Salipiger sp. CCB-MM3: one gene and its partner. The protein of the gene in region 1 interacts with the protein of each later gene in a pairwise test. Links are inferred from orthologs where the notes say so. Each region holds a gene or a part of one and is shown in the gene's direction. Other genes may lie near its edges.

Region 1 (8,668 bases):
CACATTCCGGCGCTCAGCGCGATAAGCCCGCCAGCGGCGGCGATGGCGACGATCGGTGCGGTTTTCATGTGGCCTCCCTGAACGATCCCGTCCCGGCGGCAAAGCCCGGACCCCGGGATCGCATTGCAAATCCCCGCCTCAGACCTAACAATTGCCGGCAGAGGATCAAGACACGAAAGCAAGGGCATGAGCCAGACCGACCTGAACGAACCCGGGCAGGCGCTGCTCTGGACCGAAGAGCGCAGCACCTTCATCCGCCTGCGCACGATGATCCTGCTGCGCTGGGTGGCGATCTGCGGCCAGATTGCCGCGCTGGTGGTGGCGCAGTCGATCTATGACCTGCAGCTGCCGCTGGGCCTGTGCTACGTCGCGGTGGGCATCTCGGTGATCGGCAACCTCGTCGCCAGCCTGATCTTTCCAGAAACCAAACGCCTGTCGGAAGCCGAGAACTTCCTGATGGTGATGTTCGATCTGCTGCAGCTGTGCTTCCTGCTCTATCTCACCGGCGGGCTGAACAACCCTTTCTCGGTGATGGTGCTGGGGCCGGTGACCGTCTCTGCGGTGATGCTGTCGCTGCGCTCGACCATCGTGCTCAACGTCACCGCCTTTGTGCTGATCTCGGGCATGGTCTTTGCCAATGTGCCGCTGCACACATTCGACGGGCAGGTGCTGCAGATCCCCGATCTCTTCGTCTTTGGCCAATGGGTCGCCATCGCCATCGCGCTGGTGTTCCTGTCGGTCTATTCGCGCCGAGTCACCACCGAGATGAACGCCATGTCCGACGCGCTCAATGCCACGCAGATGGCGCTGTCACGGCAGCAAAAGCTTAACGATCTGGGCGGCGTGGTCGCCGCTGCCGCGCATGAACTGGGCACGCCGCTGGCCACCATCAAACTGACCTCGGCGGAACTGATCGATGATCTCGACGACCGACCGGACCTGCAGGAAGACGCGCGGTTGATCCGCGAGCAGGCCGACCGCTGCCGCGACATCCTGCGGTCCATGGGCCGCGCCGGGAAGGACGATCTGCACCTGCGCAGCGCGCCGCTGAGCGAAGTGCTGCGCGAGGCCGCCGAGCCGCATGAGAACCGCGGCAAGACCATCGAGCTTGAGCAGATCACCGGCACCGAGGGGCCGATGCCGCAGGTGCTGCGCCGCCCCGAGGTGATCCACGGGCTGCGCAACCTCGTGCAGAATGCGGTGGATTTCGCCCGCAGCCGGGTCTGGATCGAGACCGGCTGGAACGAGCGCAGCATCACCGTGCGGATTATCGACGACGGGCCGGGCTACCCGCCGCATCTGCTTGGCCGCATTGGCGAGCCGATGATCCGCCGCCGCCGCTCGGAGGCCGAGCGCAAGGCGCGGCCCGAGTATGAGGGCATGGGGCTCGGGCTGTTCATCGCCAAGACACTGCTGGAACGCTCCGGCGCGGAACTGAGCTTTGCCAATGCCTCCGATCCCAATGCCCCCGAGCCGCCCGGTACCCGCCGCGGAGCCGTGGTCGAACTGGTCTGGCCGCGTGAGGTGATCGTTGTGCCTGAGCAGGACCTCGGCGCGATGCTTGGCGAGAACCCCGTGTTCGAGCCTTGAGGCCTGCGGCAGCGGCTCTGAACCGGCGTCATATCCGCCGAGAATTAACGGGTTATTAACCAATCTTCCCATAGGCATAGGGGACGACCTGCCTTGAGGAGATCGTCATGACCCCGTCCGTCGCATTGGCCATCGGACTCGGTGCCGGAGGCGCGGCCTTCCTCGGCTCACTCCTGCTGCCCAAATCGCGGCGTGCGAGTGACGTTGACCCGATCGCCAGAAACAGCGCCGACACGGAAATCCTGCTTGTGGACGGCCAAGTCGCCGATATGACCGGCGCGGCGCGGCAGATGCTCGACTGCGAGCCGAACGAGGATCTGGACTGGCCCACGCTGATCCGGCACCTCGAGCCGGTCTTCGGCCCATTGCCGGAGCAGCCGCCGCACACACCGGCCAGCGTCGACTCGCCGCTCTTCCCCGAGGCGCGGCTCTCCATGTTCCCCGCCAAGGATTCCCTGCGGCTTTCGGTGCAGGCGGATTACCTCGCCGCCGGGCATCAAATCCGTCTGCGGCTCGATCAGGCGGAAATGCTTCGGCTGCGGCGCGCCATGGCGCTTGTGCCCTGCCCGATCTGGCAGAGCGACACATTGGGTCAGGTCAGTTGGTTCAATCCCGCCTATGAGGATGTCTGCGCTCAGATCGGCACCGCGCCCGATGGTCCCGCGCCCTTCGAGCTTGCCGCCCCCGATGGCAGCGACACGCGCCGCAGCCGCACTGCCGTCGGTCCGCGCGGCGACCGCGCGCAGCTTTGGTACGAGGTGCAATCGCACCGCACCTGCGACGGCTGGCTGCATGTGGCGACGAATATCGACGCGGTCATTCATTCCGAGGTCACCCAGCGCAACTTTCTACAGACCCTCACCCGCATCTTCGCGCATCTGCCGATCGGCCTTGCGGTGTTTGACCGCGAGCGCCGGCTGGCGCTGTTCAACCCGGCCCTGATCGATCTTGTGCATCTCGAGGCCGAGTTTCTCAGCACCCGGCCCAATTTGATGAGCTTCTTCGACGCGCTGCGCGAGGGGCGCATGATGCCCGAGCCGAAGAACTACCAAAGCTGGCGCGAACATCTTTCCGAGGTGATCGCCGCCGCCGCCTCGGATCTTTACGTCGAAACATGGGAATTGCCCTCCGGCCTGACCTACCGGATCACCGGGCGCCCGCATCCCGACGGTGGCATCGCCTTCCTGTTCGAAGACATCAGCTCCGAGATCTCGCTCACCCGGCGCTTCCGGCGCGAGATCGAACAGGCGCATTCGGTGCTCGATCAGTTCGAAGATGCGGTCGCGGTCTTCTCCGATCACGGCACCCTCAGCCTGTGCAATGCCGCCTACCGCACGCTTTGGGACGATGACCCCGACAGCCGTGTCGCCGATCTTTCGGTGGCCGAGGCGACCGCGCGCTGGCAGGCGCTCTGCGCGCCCAGCCCGGTCTGGGGCGACATTCGCGATTTCGTCCTCTGCCTGCGCGAACGCGCGCCATGGGAAGCCCACCTTCGGCTGTATACCGGGGGCGGCCTGCTGTGCCGCGTCGCGCCGATGGCCGGCGGTGCGACGCTGGTCCGCTTTACCCCCGAGGACACCGGCGCCGCCGCGCCCGCCTAACCTCTGGATGTCGCTTGCGCGTGCGGCTGGCGAAGGTATCTTCGCGCCATGACGACCCGCGCCCTGTCCCTGCCCTCTTCCGACGCAACCTGCGCGCTGGCCGCCTCGCTTGCGCCGCGCCTGCGTCCCGGCGACGTGCTGCTGCTCGACGGCGGCATCGGCGCCGGAAAAACCCATTTCGCCCGCTGCCTGATCCAGTCGCTGCAGGAGGATCCCGAGGATGTGCCCTCGCCCACCTTCACGCTGGTGCAGGTCTACGACGTCCCCACGGGTGAGCTCTGGCACACCGATCTCTATCGCCTCTCCGACCCCGACCAAGTGGTCGAACTGGGTCTCACCGAGGCCTTCGAAGAAGCGATCTGCCTCGTCGAATGGCCCGACCGGCTGGAGGACCTGACCCCCAAGGCCGCGCTGTCGCTCAGCTTCGAGGTCACCGGCGACGACAGCCGCCGGGTGACGCTGAGCTGGCAAGACCCGCGCTGGGATGCGCTGCTGGAGGCTCTCGATGCGTGATTTCCTGCGCGCCGCCGGGTGGGAGGCTGCCGCGGCGCAGCCGCTCGCCGGGGATGCTTCGACCCGCCGCTACACGCGCCTCTCGATGGGCGGGCAAACCGCCATCCTGATGCAAGACCCCGACGGCGACGTGGCGCTCTTTGCGCGGCTCGCGCGGCACCTCACCTCGCTCGGGCTGAGCGCGCCGCAGGTTCTGGCCGAAGCCCCCGGGCTGCTGCTGCTCGAAGACCTTGGCGACGGTCTCATCGCCCGGCTCGCCACCGATCCGCAGAGCGAAAAGCGGCTCTATCTCTGCGCAACCGACGCGCTGATCGCCCTGCACCGCCACGCAGCCCCCGCCGATCTTCCGGTGGCGGATGCGGCGCATCTGTCGGGCATCACCGATCTGGCCTTCGACGTTTACGCCGCCCGCGCTGGCGCGCCCGTCGATGCCGCCGTCCGCGATGCCGCCATCGCCTGCCTGCGCGCGCTGATCGAGACCCACGCGCCAGAGACCGAAGTGATGATCTTGCGCGACTATCACGCCGAGAACATCCTCTGGCTGCCCGACCGCGACGGTGCCGCCCGCGCTGGCCTGCTGGACTTTCAGGACGCGCTGCAGGGGCACCGCGCCTATGATCTGATCTCGCTGATCGAGGACGCGCGGCGAGATGTCTCGGAAGACACCGCCCATGCCTGCATTCGTCACTATATCGCGGAAACCGGCACGCCCGAGGCGCCCTTCCGCACCGCGCTGGCGCTGCTGGGGGCGCAGCGCAATCTGCGCATCCTCGGCGTTTTCGCGCGGCTGGCGCAGGTCCGCCGCAAACCCCATTACATCGACTTGATCCCCCGGGTCTGGGCGCATCTGCAGACCGATCTGGCGCATCCCGCGCTGACCGAGTTGCGCGCCCGTCTGGCGCCGCTGCCCGCGCCGACCCCTGCGATCCTCGAAAGGCTGAAATCCTGATGCCTGACGCCGTCATGCTCTTTGCCGCGGGTTTCGGCACCCGCATGGGTGCGCTGACCGCGGACCGTCCGAAACCGCTGATCGACGTGGCCGGAAAGCCGCTGCTCGATCACGCGCTGGCGCTCTGCGCGCATCTGCCGACCCGCGTGGTCAACGCCCATTACCGCGCCGAACAGGTCGAGGCGCATCTCGCCGGGACAGGCGTGCACGTCTCTGTCGAGCGGCCCGACATCCTCGACACCGGCGGCGGGCTGCGCCACGCGCTGCCGCTGCTGGGGCAGGATCCGGTCTTCACGCTCAACACCGATGCGGTCTGGGCCGGGCCGAACCCGCTGCGCCTGCTGGCCGAGGCGTGGGATCCCGCGCGCATGGACGCGCTGCTGCTCTGCGTGCCGCTGGGGCAGGCCGTGGGCCGCAAGGGCGGCGGCGATTTCACCATTTCCGGCGACGGGCATCTCAGCCGCACGGGCGATCACGTCTACACCGGCGGGCAAATCCTCAAGACCGAGCTGCTTGCCGAGATCCCCGAGGATGTCTTTTCGCTGAACCTGCTGTGGAACCGGATGAACGAAGCGGGCCGCCTGCACGGGCTGAGCTATCCCGGCCATTGGGCCGACGTCGGCCACCCCGAGGGCATCACCCTCGCCGAAGAGATGCTGGCCCGATATGTCTAAGCCTGCCATGTCTGAACCCGCCTTGTTCGAGCCTATTGAGGGACCCCGCGTCTATGGCCTTGCCTGCGGCGTCGACTTCCCTGCCGCGCTGGTCGCCGGGCTGCGTGCCCGCATGGCGGGCCGCCCGCCCGAGGAGATGGCCAAGGTCGAACTGATCCTCAACACCAGCCGCATGGCGCGGCGGGTGAAGGCGATCTTCGATCAGGGCCCCGCGACCTTGCTGCCGCGCATCCGGCTGCTGACAGACATGGCCGACCCCGCCGCCCTGCGCGATCTGCCTGCGCCAGTGCCGCCGCTAAGGCGCAGGCTGGAGCTGACGGGACTGGTGTCGAAACTGCTCGACGCCCAGCCCGATCTCGCCCCCCGCGCCGCGCTTTTCGATCTGGCCGACAGTCTCGCGACGCTGATGGACGAGATGCAGGACGAGGGCGTCTCGCCCGACGAGATCGCCGCGCTGGACGTCAGCGACGAGTCCGGCCACTGGCAGCGCGCGCTCAGCTTCCTGAACATCGTGCAGCGCTATTTCGAGCAGGGCGAGGAAGCGCCCGACACCATCGCGTTCCGCCGATATGCGCTGGAACAGAGACTGAAAAGCTGGGAAGAGCGCCCGCCCGAGCACCCGATCATCCTTGCCGGGTCCACCGGCTCGCGCGGGGGCACTCACCGGCTGATGTGCGCGGTCTCGAAACTGCCGCAGGGCGCGCTGGTGCTGCCGGGCTATGATTTCGACATGCCGGGCCCCGTTTGGGGCGGGCTGACCGACGCGCTTTCCGGCGAGGACCACCCGCAGTTCCGCTTTGCCCGGCTGCTGCACGAGCTGGCGCTCGATCCCACCACCCTGCCCCATTGGGAGGGCACCAAGCCCCCCAGCCCCGCGCGCAACAAGCTGGTCTCGCTCGCGCTTCGCCCCGCGCCGGTCACCGATCAATGGCGCTCGGAAGGCGTGCATCTGCCCGATCTGCCCGAGGCGACACAGGATGTGACCCTGCTCGAGGCCAATTCGAAGCGCGAAGAGGCGATGGCCATCGCCCTGCGCCTGCGGCAGGCCGCCGAGGACGGCGTGACCGCCGCGCTGATCACCCCCGACCGGATGCTGACGCGGCAGGTGACTGCCGCGCTCGACCGTTGGGACATCCTGCCCGACGACAGCGCCGGCATTCCGCTGCAGCTGACCCCGCCGGGGCGCTTTCTGCGGCAGGTGGCGGCGCTGTTCCAGCGCGACCTCACCGCCGAGAGCCTGCTGTCGCTGCTCAAGCACCCGCTGACCCACAGCGGCTCGGAGCGCAACAACCACCTGCGCGCCACGCGAGAGCTGGAACTGCATATCCGTGACCAAAGCTGGCCCTTCCCGCAGGCGCATCTGATCACCGCATGGGGCGAGGCCGCGGGCTTTCCGGACTGGGCCGCCTGGGTCGCCGAAACCTTCTGCCATCCGCCGGTGAGCGGCAAGCGCGCGCTGGCCGATTGGCTGGCGCATCACCGCGAGCGGGCCGAGGCGATCGCGGCGGGTCCCGAGATGGGCGAGTCGGAGCTTTGGAAAGAAGGCGCGGGTCGCAAGGCGCGGCAGGTGGTCGAAACGCTCGAAGGCGAGGCCGCCCATGGCACCGACCTGTCGGCGCGCGACTATGCCGACCTCTTTGGCGCGGTGCTGGGACAGGGCGAGCTGCGCGACCGCGACGCGCCGCATCCGCGCATCCTGATCTGGGGCACGCTCGAGGCGCGCGTGATGGGCGCCGACCTGCTGATCCTCGGCGGGCTGAACGAGGGCAGCTGGCCGGAAATCCCCGGCGCAGACCCTTGGCTCAATCGCCGGATGCGGCACAAGGCGGGTCTTTTGCTGCCCGAGCGGCGCATCGGTCTGGCCGCGCATGACTTCCAGCAGGCGGTGGCGGCGAAAGAGGTCTGGCTGACCCGCGCGCTGAAATCCGACGATGCCGAGACGGTGCCCGCGCGCTGGGTCAACCGCATGATGAACCTGATGAACGGCCTGCCCGCCCGCCACGGCCCCGAGGCGCTGAAAGACATGCAAAAGCGCGGTCGCCACTGGCTGGCGCTGGCGCGGCAGGTCGAAGCGCCGATCAGAACGCCCTCCGCCGCCCGCCCCTCGCCGGTGCCGCCGGTCGCGGCGCGTCCGCGCCAGCTGTCGGTCACCGAGATCAAGACGCTGATCCGCGACCCCTATTCGATCTACGCCAAGCGCGTGCTGCGGCTGCGCCCGCTCAACCCGCTGCAACGCGCGCCCGATGCGCTGCTGCGGGGCATCCTCATTCATCAGGTGTTCGAGGAATACGTGCGCGAAACCGTCTCTGATCCGGGGCTCCTGAGCCCTGACGCGCTGCGCACCAAGGCGGCGGAGGTGATCGGCGATCCCGAGGTGCTGCCCTTCCCGGTCACCCGCCACGTCTGGCAGGCACGCATCGGGCGCATCGCCGAGTGGTTTGTGCGGACAGAAAAGGCCCGGCAGGCGCTCGCCCGCCCGGTGCATTTCGAGGTGCGCGGCAGCAGCGACATCCCGGCGCTTGGCTTCACGCTCAAGGGCACCGCCGACCGCATCGACATCGACGAGCGCGGCAACGCGCATCTTTACGACTATAAGACCGGCGCCGCCCCCACCGCCGCGCAGCAAAAGAACTTCGACAAACAGTTGCTGCTCGAAGCCGCCATGGTCGAGCGCGGTGCCTTCGAGAATCTGCACCCGCGCCATGCCGAACGCGCCGTGTTCGTGTCTGTATCGGCCAATCCGAACGAGGTGGAGGCGCCGCTGGACGAAGTGCCGCCGCAGAAGGTCTGGGCGCAGTTCGAGACCCTGATGGGCCGCTGGTTCGAGCCCGATCGCGGCTATACCGCCCGCGCCGCCATGCTCAGCGAGAATGATTTTTCCAACTATGACCACCTCTCGCGCTTCGGCGAATGGGATGTGATCGACGCCGCCGAACGGGAGATGCTGGAATGAGCCGCAACGAGGCCAGCGAAAAGCAGGTTGAGGCGGCCCGCCCGGATGCCTCCACATGGCTCGCCGCCAACGCGGGCTCGGGCAAGACCCGCGTGCTCACCGACCGGGTGGCGCGGCTGCTGCTCGACGAGGTGCTGCCCGAGCACATCCTGTGCCTGACCTACACCAAGGCCGCCGCCACCGAGATGCAGAACCGCCTGTTCCGCCGCCTCGGCGCTTGGGCGATGCTGGACGACGATGCGCTGATCGCCGAGCTGCGGCAACTGGGGCTGGAAGGCGCGCTGCCGCCCGAACGGCTGCGGCAGGCGCGCACACTCTTTGCCCGCGCCATCGAGACCCCCGGCGGCTTGCGCATCCAGACCATCCACTCGTTCTGTGCGAGCCTTTT
Region 2 (8,701 bases), 630 kb from region 1 along the record:
GCGGGAAGGGGCTCAGGAGAGGTTCATAGCTTGCGGTAATTGGCGGTCGAGATCCCGTCCTGTGCCACATAGGTCTCTTGCCCGGGCATGACCTCGGTGTTCTGCGCGGAGACGGCCTGCCATCCCTCCGCCGTGCGCTGCAGGACGAAGATCAGGATGGTCTGGCGCGGGCCGGCGGCGCTGCCGTCCGGGGCGCGCTGGCCGGTCATGTGAAAGCGGCAGCGCACCACGGCGTGGTCCTCGCCCAAGTGCCGGGTGGCGATACGGCCGGGCCGCAGGGTGGTTGAGGCAAAGAAGCTTTTCAGCGCGTAGTCATGCGGGCGGGCGATTGCCGCGCGGCCCTGCCACCACAGGCCGGTGACATTCACGAACTCGGTGTCCTCGGCAAAGAGCGCGGCGATGGCCGCGCCCTCGCGCGTGGCCCATGCGCGGGCGAAAGCGGCGGGGAAATCTCCGGGCCGCTGCGGCAGATCAATAGGGGTGGGCGCGGCCATCCCAGGTCTCAAAACAGCCGGTGCCATCGAGGCTCAGCGCGTCCAGCCGGTCGGCGAGCCCTTCGGCGGATTGCGCCGGCGTGAGATCGGCGCCCGCGCCGCCCATCTCGGTGCCGACCCAGCCCGGATGGTAGATGCCCACCGCGATGCCGCGGGGCTTCAGGGCTTCGGCAAGGTTGCTGCCAAGGTTCAGTGCTGCGGCCTTGGAGGCGCGGTAGATCAGCGCGTTGCCCTTGGCGAGCGCGTTGGAGCCCATCTGCGAGCTGATGATCATGATCTTCGGCGTGGCGGCGCGCTCCAGCAGCGGCAGCATGGCCTGCACCGTCAGGAAGACGCCGGTGACATTGACCGCGAACATATCGGCCCACATCTGCGCCGGGTAACCGGTGTCGAGCGTCTCGGGTTTGTCGAAGTAGATCCCGGCGTTGCAGATCAGCGCATCGAGCGGCGCCTCGCCAAGCTGGCCCGCCAGCGCGGGCGGCGAGGCCGGGTCGGCCACGTCGAGCTTCAGCAGGCCTTCGGTGTTGCGGGCGGTGCCCAGCACCTCATTGCCGCGGGCGCGCAGCGTATCGGCCAGCGCGGCGCCGATGCCGCGGTTGGCGCCGGTGATGAGCAGTCGCATGGGAATGTCCTAGTTCGATTTCCGGGTCGGCATAAAAGGCAGGGGAGCCACGGGCACGCCGTCTTCGATCAGCGCCTTGGCCTCGTCGCCGCGGGTCTCGCCCCAGATCGCCCGTTGCGGCGCGTCACCGCTGTGCATGGCGCGTGCTTCGCGGGCAAAGTCGCGGCCCACGTAATCCGAGGTTTTCTCCACACGCTCGCGCAGGGCGCGCAGCGCCTGTTCGGCGGGGTTGGCCGGTTCGGAGAGGCTTGGCGCTTCGGGCTTGGGGTCGGCGGCGCCATTGTTCACGCGCGGCGCCATGGGCACCTTTTCCACCTTGGTGGAGCCGCAGGTGGCACAGGCCACCATGCCCGCGGCCTGCAGCTTGTCGAAGGCGCTGGCCGATTGGAACCAGCTGTCGAAGCGGTGGTCTTCCGCGCATTTTAGAGAGTATTGGATCATGCGGCAGTTTCCGAAATGATCCCTGATACGTAATGTTTTTTACGCGGAGATCAAGCGTATCTGGCCACCGTCGCAGGCGGGCCTGATGTTGCGCAGCAGCCGGGCCAGTTCGGGATGCTCGACCAGATGCGCCGCGCGCTTAGGGCTGACCCAGCGCAGTTTGCGTTCGCCGCGCTCGGGAAACTTGCGGTCGCGCGAGGCGGCTTCGAGCGGGTAGACCAGCGCCAGATGAGGATGCGGGGAGTTGCGCTTGCGATAGGTGTAGGAGCCGACGCAGACCTCATGCGCGCGTCCGCGGATGCCGGCCTCTTCCCAGGCTTCGCGCGCGGCGGCCCCGGCCGGGCTGTGACCGGGCATCGGCCAGCCTTTGGGTAGTGTCCAGCGACCACGGCCCCGGCTGGTGATCAGCAGCACCTTGAGCTTGCCGTTGCGGACGCGAAAGCACAGCGCGGCGTATTGCACTTGGGTCTTCCGGGGCAGCCGTCCTTGGCCGAGGCTTTGGACGGCGAGGGCCGGCAACGCTTTCATCCTGGATCCCTGCTCGTGGTCTTTTTCCGGAATCTTGCGCCTATTTTTCGGCTGCGTCTACATATTGTGTAAGCAGGGAGACGAGGTCGTGCGCCGACGCCTCGGGTTCGAGCAGGCTGCGGGCGGCACCTCCGGCGGCGTTCTGCGCGCTAGGGGTGCGCAGCCTTTGCAGCGCAGCGGCGAGTTCGGCGGAATCCTTGATCTGCAGCGCCGCGCCCGAGGCATCGAGCAGGCCAAAGGGCGCGTGGAAGTTGCGCAGGTCCGGGCCGTGGATCAGCGCCGCGCCGAAAGCGGCGGGCTCATAGGGCGTGTGACCGCCGCGGTCGGTGAGCGTTCCGGCGATGAACACGCGCCCCGCCAGCCGGTAGAAGAGCGCCATCTCTCCAAGCGTGTCGGCAAGGTATACGTCGGCGCCCTGCGGCGGCTCGCCCAAGCTGCGACGGGCGCAGCTCAGGCCCTGCGCGGCGATGAGGCGGGTGATCTGCTCGGCCCGGCGCGGGTGGCGCGGGGCGAGGATCAGCCGCAGGCCCGGCTCGTGTTTTCGGGCTTCGGCATGGGCGGCGAGGACGATCTCATCCTCACCTTCATGGGTCGAGGCCGCCAGCCAAGTGGAGCCGCGGGGAAATTCGGCTTCCAGCGCCGGGTCGCGCTGCTGAGGCGGGATGTAGAGCGCCTTGAGGTCAACCACGGGGCCAAGCGTTTCGGGGCGCAGCCCGGCGGCGAGGAAGCGATCGCGCGAGCCGGAATCCTGCGCCGAAAGAAACGCGATGCGCCGCAGTACCCGCGCCTGCAGGCCGCCAAAGATGCGCCAGCCGCGGGCGGTGCCCTCGGACAGCCGCCCGCCCAGCACCAGCACCGGGCCGGGGCAGGTGAGCAGCCGGTTCGGCCATAGCTCGGATTCCATGGTGATATGGGTGCGCACGTTCCAGCGCCGGTGCATGCGCCGCGAGGCGCGTGCGAGGTCGAGCGGTGCCAGACGTGCCACCAACCCCCAGCTTTCGGCAAGGCTGACACCGGAGGCGGAGTTGCAGGTGACCAGCAACTTTAAATCCGGGCGGGCGGCGCGCAGCGCTTCGATCACCGGTTTGGCCGAGGCCAACTCGCCGTTCGACGCGGCATGCAGCCAGACGTGGGCACCGGGGTTGCCGGGGCCCAGTGCCAGCCGCGCACGCAGCGTGTCGCCGTCGCGCCGGAGTGCGGCGCGGCCAAGAATCGCGATGGCAAAGATCGACAGAAGCAGGCGGTACAAAAACATCGGGTTCGGCGCATCCAAGTGGCATAGGGCAGCCGCCGGGCCACCGGTGCCGCAGTGTAACCGCCTCTTCTATATAAAAAGCCGGCGAAGGAGGCGACCTCCTATCGCCGATGCCCCAAGGATGCCAGACGGTCGCCCCCGCTCAGGCCGCTTGCGCGCCCGGCCGCCGCATGGCTTCGATTTCGAAGAAGATACGCCGCACCTCGGGGTGCGCTTCCTGAATGCGGGCCTGCACCCGCTCGACGGTTTCAAAGATGTCGGCGGCGCTCAGGTCGGTGCGGAACCGCGCCTCCATGTTCAGCAGCACCTGCTTGGGGCCGAAGTGCATGGTGAGCAGGCTCGACACTTCGGAGATTGCGGGCTCCTCCAGCGCGATGTTTCGGACCGAGCGCGTCACTTCGCTGTCGGCGCTTTCACCCATGATCAGCGAACGGGTCTCGGACACCAGCAGGCAGGCCACGGCGATGAGGATGACGCCGATCACGATCGAAGCGATGCCGTCAAAAATCGGCGCGTCGAAGGTCACCGACAGATAGACGCCAAGCGCGGCGGCGATGATGCCAAGAAGTGCGGCGGTGTCCTCGGCGACGACGGTGAACACCGACGGGTCCTTGCTGCGCCGGAAGGTCTGCAGCGCGCTCTCCCCCTCTTTGCGGGTCTTGAGCATGGCGCGCAGGGCGATGATCCACGAGGCGCCCTCGGCCAGAAAGGCGATTCCCAGAACGGCGTAGTTCCACATCGGCTCTTCGATCGGTTCGGGGTTCATCGCGTGGACGATTCCCTCATAGACCGAGAGCCCGCCGCCGATGGCAAAGAGCAGCATCGCGACGATCAGCGACCAGAAGTAAAGTTCCTTGCCGTAGCCGAATGGGTGTTTGGCGTCGGGCTTTTTGCGGCTGCGGGCGAGGCCGAGCAGCAGCAGCCCCTCATTTCCGGTGTCGACCACAGAGTGAAATGCCTCGGACAGCATCGAAGAGCTGCCGGTAAAGAGCGCGGCGGCGAATTTGGCGACGGCGATCAAAAGATTGGCTGCGAGCGCCCCGTAGACTGCAATGGGGCTTTCTCCCGATGATTCTGCCATGGGTGTCCTGCTTTTTCTGATTCTCTGGATGCGCCGGTCGGCTTGCCGGAGGTGGAAAAGTCAGGCCAGTCGCAGGACATTAACAGGTGCCAGCGCTGCGGGTTCCCGCATGTGCTTCATCTGATAGAAATTTCTCGTGATGAGAGAGGGGGCGCTGCGCTCAGACAGAAGGGTGCGGGATGCGGTGAGGCACGCGCGAAACGCGAAAACCCACGGCTGGACATGCCGCAGAAAGCTGCCACTTTGGTCTCTGATTTGAAGAGGGAAAGTGGTGGGCGACCTTGGAATCGAACCAAGCGTGCGTCTCCGCGAGGGAGTTACAGTCCCCTGCCACACCTTGCGGCCTGTCGCCCACTTTCCACCGTCTGGCGGTGTCCTCCGCCGGCTGCCCGGCGTCGTGGGGCGCTGACTACAATCAGTGAAAACTGCCGTCAACAGGAAAATCTCTTGCAGCGCGTCACAGGGCGATGCAGAGACCGAAGCTCAGGAAAAAGGGACGCGTGCCATGGTCAAGAAACCGAAATGGGTGGTCGAGAAAGAACAGTCGAAAAAGGCCAAGGCGGCCGAGACCGTCTGGCTGTTCGGCCTGCATGCGGTGCGCGACGCGCTGATGAACCCCAAGCGCGAGAAGCTGCGGCTGATCCTGACCCTGAATGCCAAGGCAAAACTGGAGGATGCGCTGGAAGCGGGGGGAATCGAGCCCGAGATCCACGACCCGCGCAAATTCGGCGCGCCGCTCGATCCGCAGTCGGTGCATCAGGGCGCGGCTCTGGAAGTGAAGCCGCTGGATTGGGGGCGACTGGATGATGTGGCGCTGGGAGATGGCACACTGCCGCCGCGCCTGGTGCTGCTCGACCGGGTGACCGATCCGCATAACGTCGGGGCAATCCTGCGCTCTGCCGAGGTCTTCGGCGCGCAGGCGGTGATCGGCACGCTGCACCATTCGGCGCCCGAGACCGGCGCACTGGCCAAGACCGCTTCGGGCGCGCTGGAACGCCAGCCCTACCTGCGCGAGCGCAACCTTGCGGACACGATCATTGCGCTGCAGGGCATGGGCTATCTGGTGCTGGGCCTCGACGGCGAGGCGGAGGCCTCCATCGAAGAGGCGCTCGAGGGCAAGCGCGACCGTGCCGTGGCTCTGGTGCTGGGCGCCGAGGGACCGGGGCTGCGCCAGCGCACCAAGGAGACGGTGGATCAACTGGTGAAGATCGACTTTGCCCGCGGCTTCGGCTCGCTCAACGTCTCGAACGCGGCGGCGGTGGCGCTGTACGCGGCCAAGCCCTGAGCTTGCGGGGCGCGCCCGCCGCGCCCATATGCTGCTGATGGCCCAAACGATTGCGACCTGTTGTTACTGCGGCGCCCGCGCCGCGCTTGTGCTGGACGGGACGTCCCGTCACGAACTCAGCTGCGCCTCCTGCGGGGCACCGCTGTGGCAGTTGAAGAACCTGAAAACCGAAACATCGCGGGCCGGGGTCATCCCACACCCCAAGCTGCATCCGGACCGGGACATCCTTCGCAAGGCCGAGAAGGCGGCGCGCAAGGCCGCCAAGAAGGCGAAGAAGCGCAAGCGCAAGTCGCCGGCGAAAAAAGCGCTGTCGGGCATGTTCGACCTTCTGGACGATATTTTCGACTGACCGCCTTGCACAGGGTGCAATACAGCCACGCACAAAAACCGGCCTAGTCTTTCGCGCCCGCCTGTCTTATTTGGCGGGTGCAGAATTGAGAGGCGACATGGCGGATTACGAAAACCCGGGTCCGGTTGAAGAGAACTGGAAAGACGCGATTTCCTCGGTCGAGGAGATTATCGAGGATGCCCGCAACGGGCGGATGTTCATTCTCGTCGACCACGAGGACCGCGAGAACGAGGGTGATCTCGTGATCCCCGCGCAATGGGCGACCCCCGACGCGATCAACTTCATGGCCACCCATGGCCGCGGTCTGATCTGCCTGTCGATGACCTCCAAGCGGATCGACGAGCTGGGCCTGCATCTGATGTCGGTCAACAATTCCTCGCGCCACGAGACGGCCTTCACCATCTCGATCGAAGCGCGCGAAGGGGTGACCACGGGCATCTCTGCTGCCGACCGTGCCAAGACCGTCGCCGTTGCCATCGACGCCTCGAAGGGGGCCGCCGACATCGCCACACCGGGCCACGTCTTCCCGCTGCGCGCCAAGGATGGTGGCGTTCTGGTGCGGGCCGGTCATACCGAGGCCGCCGTCGACGTCTCGCGCCTTGCCGGGCTCAACCCCGCGGGCGTGATCTGCGAGATCATGAACGAAGACGGCACCATGTCGCGCCTGCCCGAGCTGGTCGCCTTCGCGCAGCGCCACGGGCTGAAGATCGGCACGATCTCCGACCTCATCGCCTACCGCCGCCGCCACGACAACCTCGTGCGCGTGCGCTCCGAAGAGGTGATCCACTCGGAGTTCGGCGGCGACTGGAACATGCGCATCTACACCGACCAGTCCCATGGCGACGAGCATATCGTGCTGACCAAGGGCGACATCTCCGGCGATGAGCCGGTGCTGGTGCGGATGCATGCGCTCGATCCGATGCTCGACATCATCGGCACCGGCCACGGTGGCCGCTCGGACGAGTTCCGCGATTCGATGAAGGAAGTCGCCGAAGAGGGCCGCGGCGTGGTCGTGCTGCTGCGCGACACCTCGATGAAACTGGAGTTGCATGACGACGTTTCGCCGCGCACCCTGCGGCAGTACGGTCTGGGCGCGCAGATCCTGTCGTCGCTCGGCCTGTCGAAGATGGTGCTGCTGACCAACTCGCCCACCCCGCGCGTCGTCGGGCTCGAGGCCTACGGGCTCGAGATCGTCGGCACCCGCAAGATCGGAGAGAAGTGATGGCCTCGAACGAAACCCATTACAGCCTGCCGCGCGCCGAGTTCGACAAGCCGGTGAAAATCCTCATCGTCGTCGCGCCTTACTACAAGGAAATCGCCGACGAGCAGATCGCCGGTGCCATCGCCGAGATCGAGGCCGTGGGCGGCTTCCACGAGATCGTCGAAGTGCCGGGCGCGCTGGAAGTGCCCACCGCCATCGGCATCGCCGAGCGCATGTCGAACTTCGACGGCTATGTGGCGCTTGGCTGCGTGATCCGCGGCGAGACCACCCATTACGACACCGTCTGCAACGACAGCTCGCGCGGGCTGACGCTGCTGGGCCTGCAGGGCCTGTGCATCGGCAATGGCATCCTCACCGTCGAGAACTACGAGCAGGCGCGGGTGCGCGCCGAGGCGAAAGGCCAGAACAAGGGCGGCGGCGCGGCTGCTGCGGCCTTGCATCTTATCGCGCTCGAACGTAGGTGGGGCGGCGCCCGCAAGGGGGTGGGATTCGTTCCTGCCCAGGACGAGTACCAGATCGCGGGCGCTTCCAAAGGAAAGCATAGCGCATGACGACCCCGGTCCCCCCCTCCGGCAATCAGAAACGCCGTATGAAATCCGCATCGCGGCTCTATGCCGTGCAGGCGCTCTATCAGATGGAGCTCTCGGGCACGACGGCCGAGAAGACCATGCAGGAGTTCTACGACTACCGCTTCGGCGCGGAGGTCGAAGAGGGCGTGGAGCTGGTCGAGGGTGACATTGATCTTTTCGGCAAGCTGGTCGGCGAGGCGGTGAACTGGCAGGCGAAGATCGACCAGATGACCGACCGCGCGCTGGTGGCGAAATGGCCGATCGACCGCATTGATCCGATCCTGCGCGCGCTGTTCCGCGCCGCCGGGGCCGAGATGGTGGCGCTCGACACGCCGCCGAAAGTGGTGATCACCGAGTTCCTCGACGTGGCGCGGGCGTTTTTCCCCGAGGGCCGCGAAGTGCAATTCGTCAACGCGATCCTCGACCACATGGCGCGCGAGGCCAAGCCCGAGGCGTTCTGAGGCGTTCTGGGGCGTCAAAGGGAGAGAGGGGGCGCTGCCCCCGCCGCGGCTGCGCCGCGACTCCCCCGGCGTATTTTTAAAGAGAAGAAGGGGCCGGGGTCGGGGGACGCCGGCCTTTTTGCGTGTGAGCGACTTGCGTGTGATCTAGCGGGCGTGGCTGGGCGGGACTTGGCTGGGCGGCGCTTTCGTCGCGGCGGGATTGCTTGCGTTTCGTAAAAGTATCCCTACATTTGAATGTGACGGAGCGGAATCTTGCAAGAGACTTGAGCTTTGCAGAGGTTACGTTACGCTCTGTCGACCTGATGAAGGAGAGAGTCATATGCCGAAACTCGTCCGCCTCTACATCACCCAATGCGCGATTGGCTTTGGCCTGTCGGCGGGCTTCGTGGCTCTG

The links.
Region 2: the proteins of tsaE (region 1) and rlmB interact in binary tests that used the Escherichia coli proteins (3 or more experiments, as listed by UniProt). The link is inferred for Salipiger sp. CCB-MM3 from one-to-one orthologs.

What each region holds. Positions count from the first base shown.
Region 1 is NZ_CP014595.1:1,532,822-1,541,489, forward strand. What follows is about bases 2,079-4,971. They hold tsaE (tRNA (adenosine(37)-N6)-threonylcarbamoyltransferase complex ATPase subunit type 1 TsaE), read left to right. Parts: upstream 2,079-3,239; coding sequence 3,240-3,704; downstream 3,705-4,971. Other genes in these bases: AYJ57_RS07430 (PAS-domain containing protein), read left to right, coding at 2,079-3,191; AYJ57_RS07440 (aminoglycoside phosphotransferase family protein), read left to right, coding at 3,697-4,653; AYJ57_RS07445 (nucleotidyltransferase family protein), read left to right, coding at 4,653-4,971. In the rest of the region: AYJ57_RS07420 (SCO family protein), read right to left, coding at 1-68; sensor histidine kinase RegB, read left to right, coding at 187-1,590; more of AYJ57_RS07430, read left to right, coding at 1,698-2,078; more of AYJ57_RS07445, read left to right, coding at 4,972-5,327; double-strand break repair protein AddB, read left to right, coding at 5,350-8,280; double-strand break repair helicase AddA, read left to right, coding at 8,277-8,668. UniProt on the Escherichia coli protein: Required for the formation of a threonylcarbamoyl group on adenosine at position 37 (t(6)A37) in tRNAs that read codons beginning with adenine.
Region 2 is NZ_CP014595.1:2,160,749-2,169,449, forward strand. The notes cover bases 3,891-6,816. They hold rlmB (23S rRNA (guanosine(2251)-2'-O)-methyltransferase RlmB), read left to right. Parts: upstream 3,891-4,926; coding sequence 4,927-5,706; downstream 5,707-6,816. Other genes in these bases: AYJ57_RS10510 (cation diffusion facilitator family transporter), read right to left, coding at 3,891-4,421; AYJ57_RS10520 (hypothetical protein), read left to right, coding at 5,735-6,055; ribB (3,4-dihydroxy-2-butanone-4-phosphate synthase), read left to right, coding at 6,153-6,816. Outside these bases: AYJ57_RS10485 (SgcJ/EcaC family oxidoreductase), read right to left, coding at 24-494; AYJ57_RS10490 (SDR family NAD(P)-dependent oxidoreductase), read right to left, coding at 472-1,116; AYJ57_RS10495 (DUF1178 family protein), read right to left, coding at 1,126-1,557; AYJ57_RS10500 (NUDIX hydrolase), read right to left, coding at 1,597-2,085; AYJ57_RS10505 (3-deoxy-D-manno-octulosonic acid transferase), read right to left, coding at 2,126-3,340; more of AYJ57_RS10510, read right to left, coding at 3,483-3,890; more of ribB, read left to right, coding at 6,817-7,277; AYJ57_RS10530 (6,7-dimethyl-8-ribityllumazine synthase), read left to right, coding at 7,277-7,828; transcription antitermination factor NusB, read left to right, coding at 7,825-8,307; AYJ57_RS10540 (hypothetical protein), read left to right, coding at 8,627-8,701. UniProt on the Escherichia coli protein: Specifically methylates the ribose of guanosine 2251 in 23S rRNA.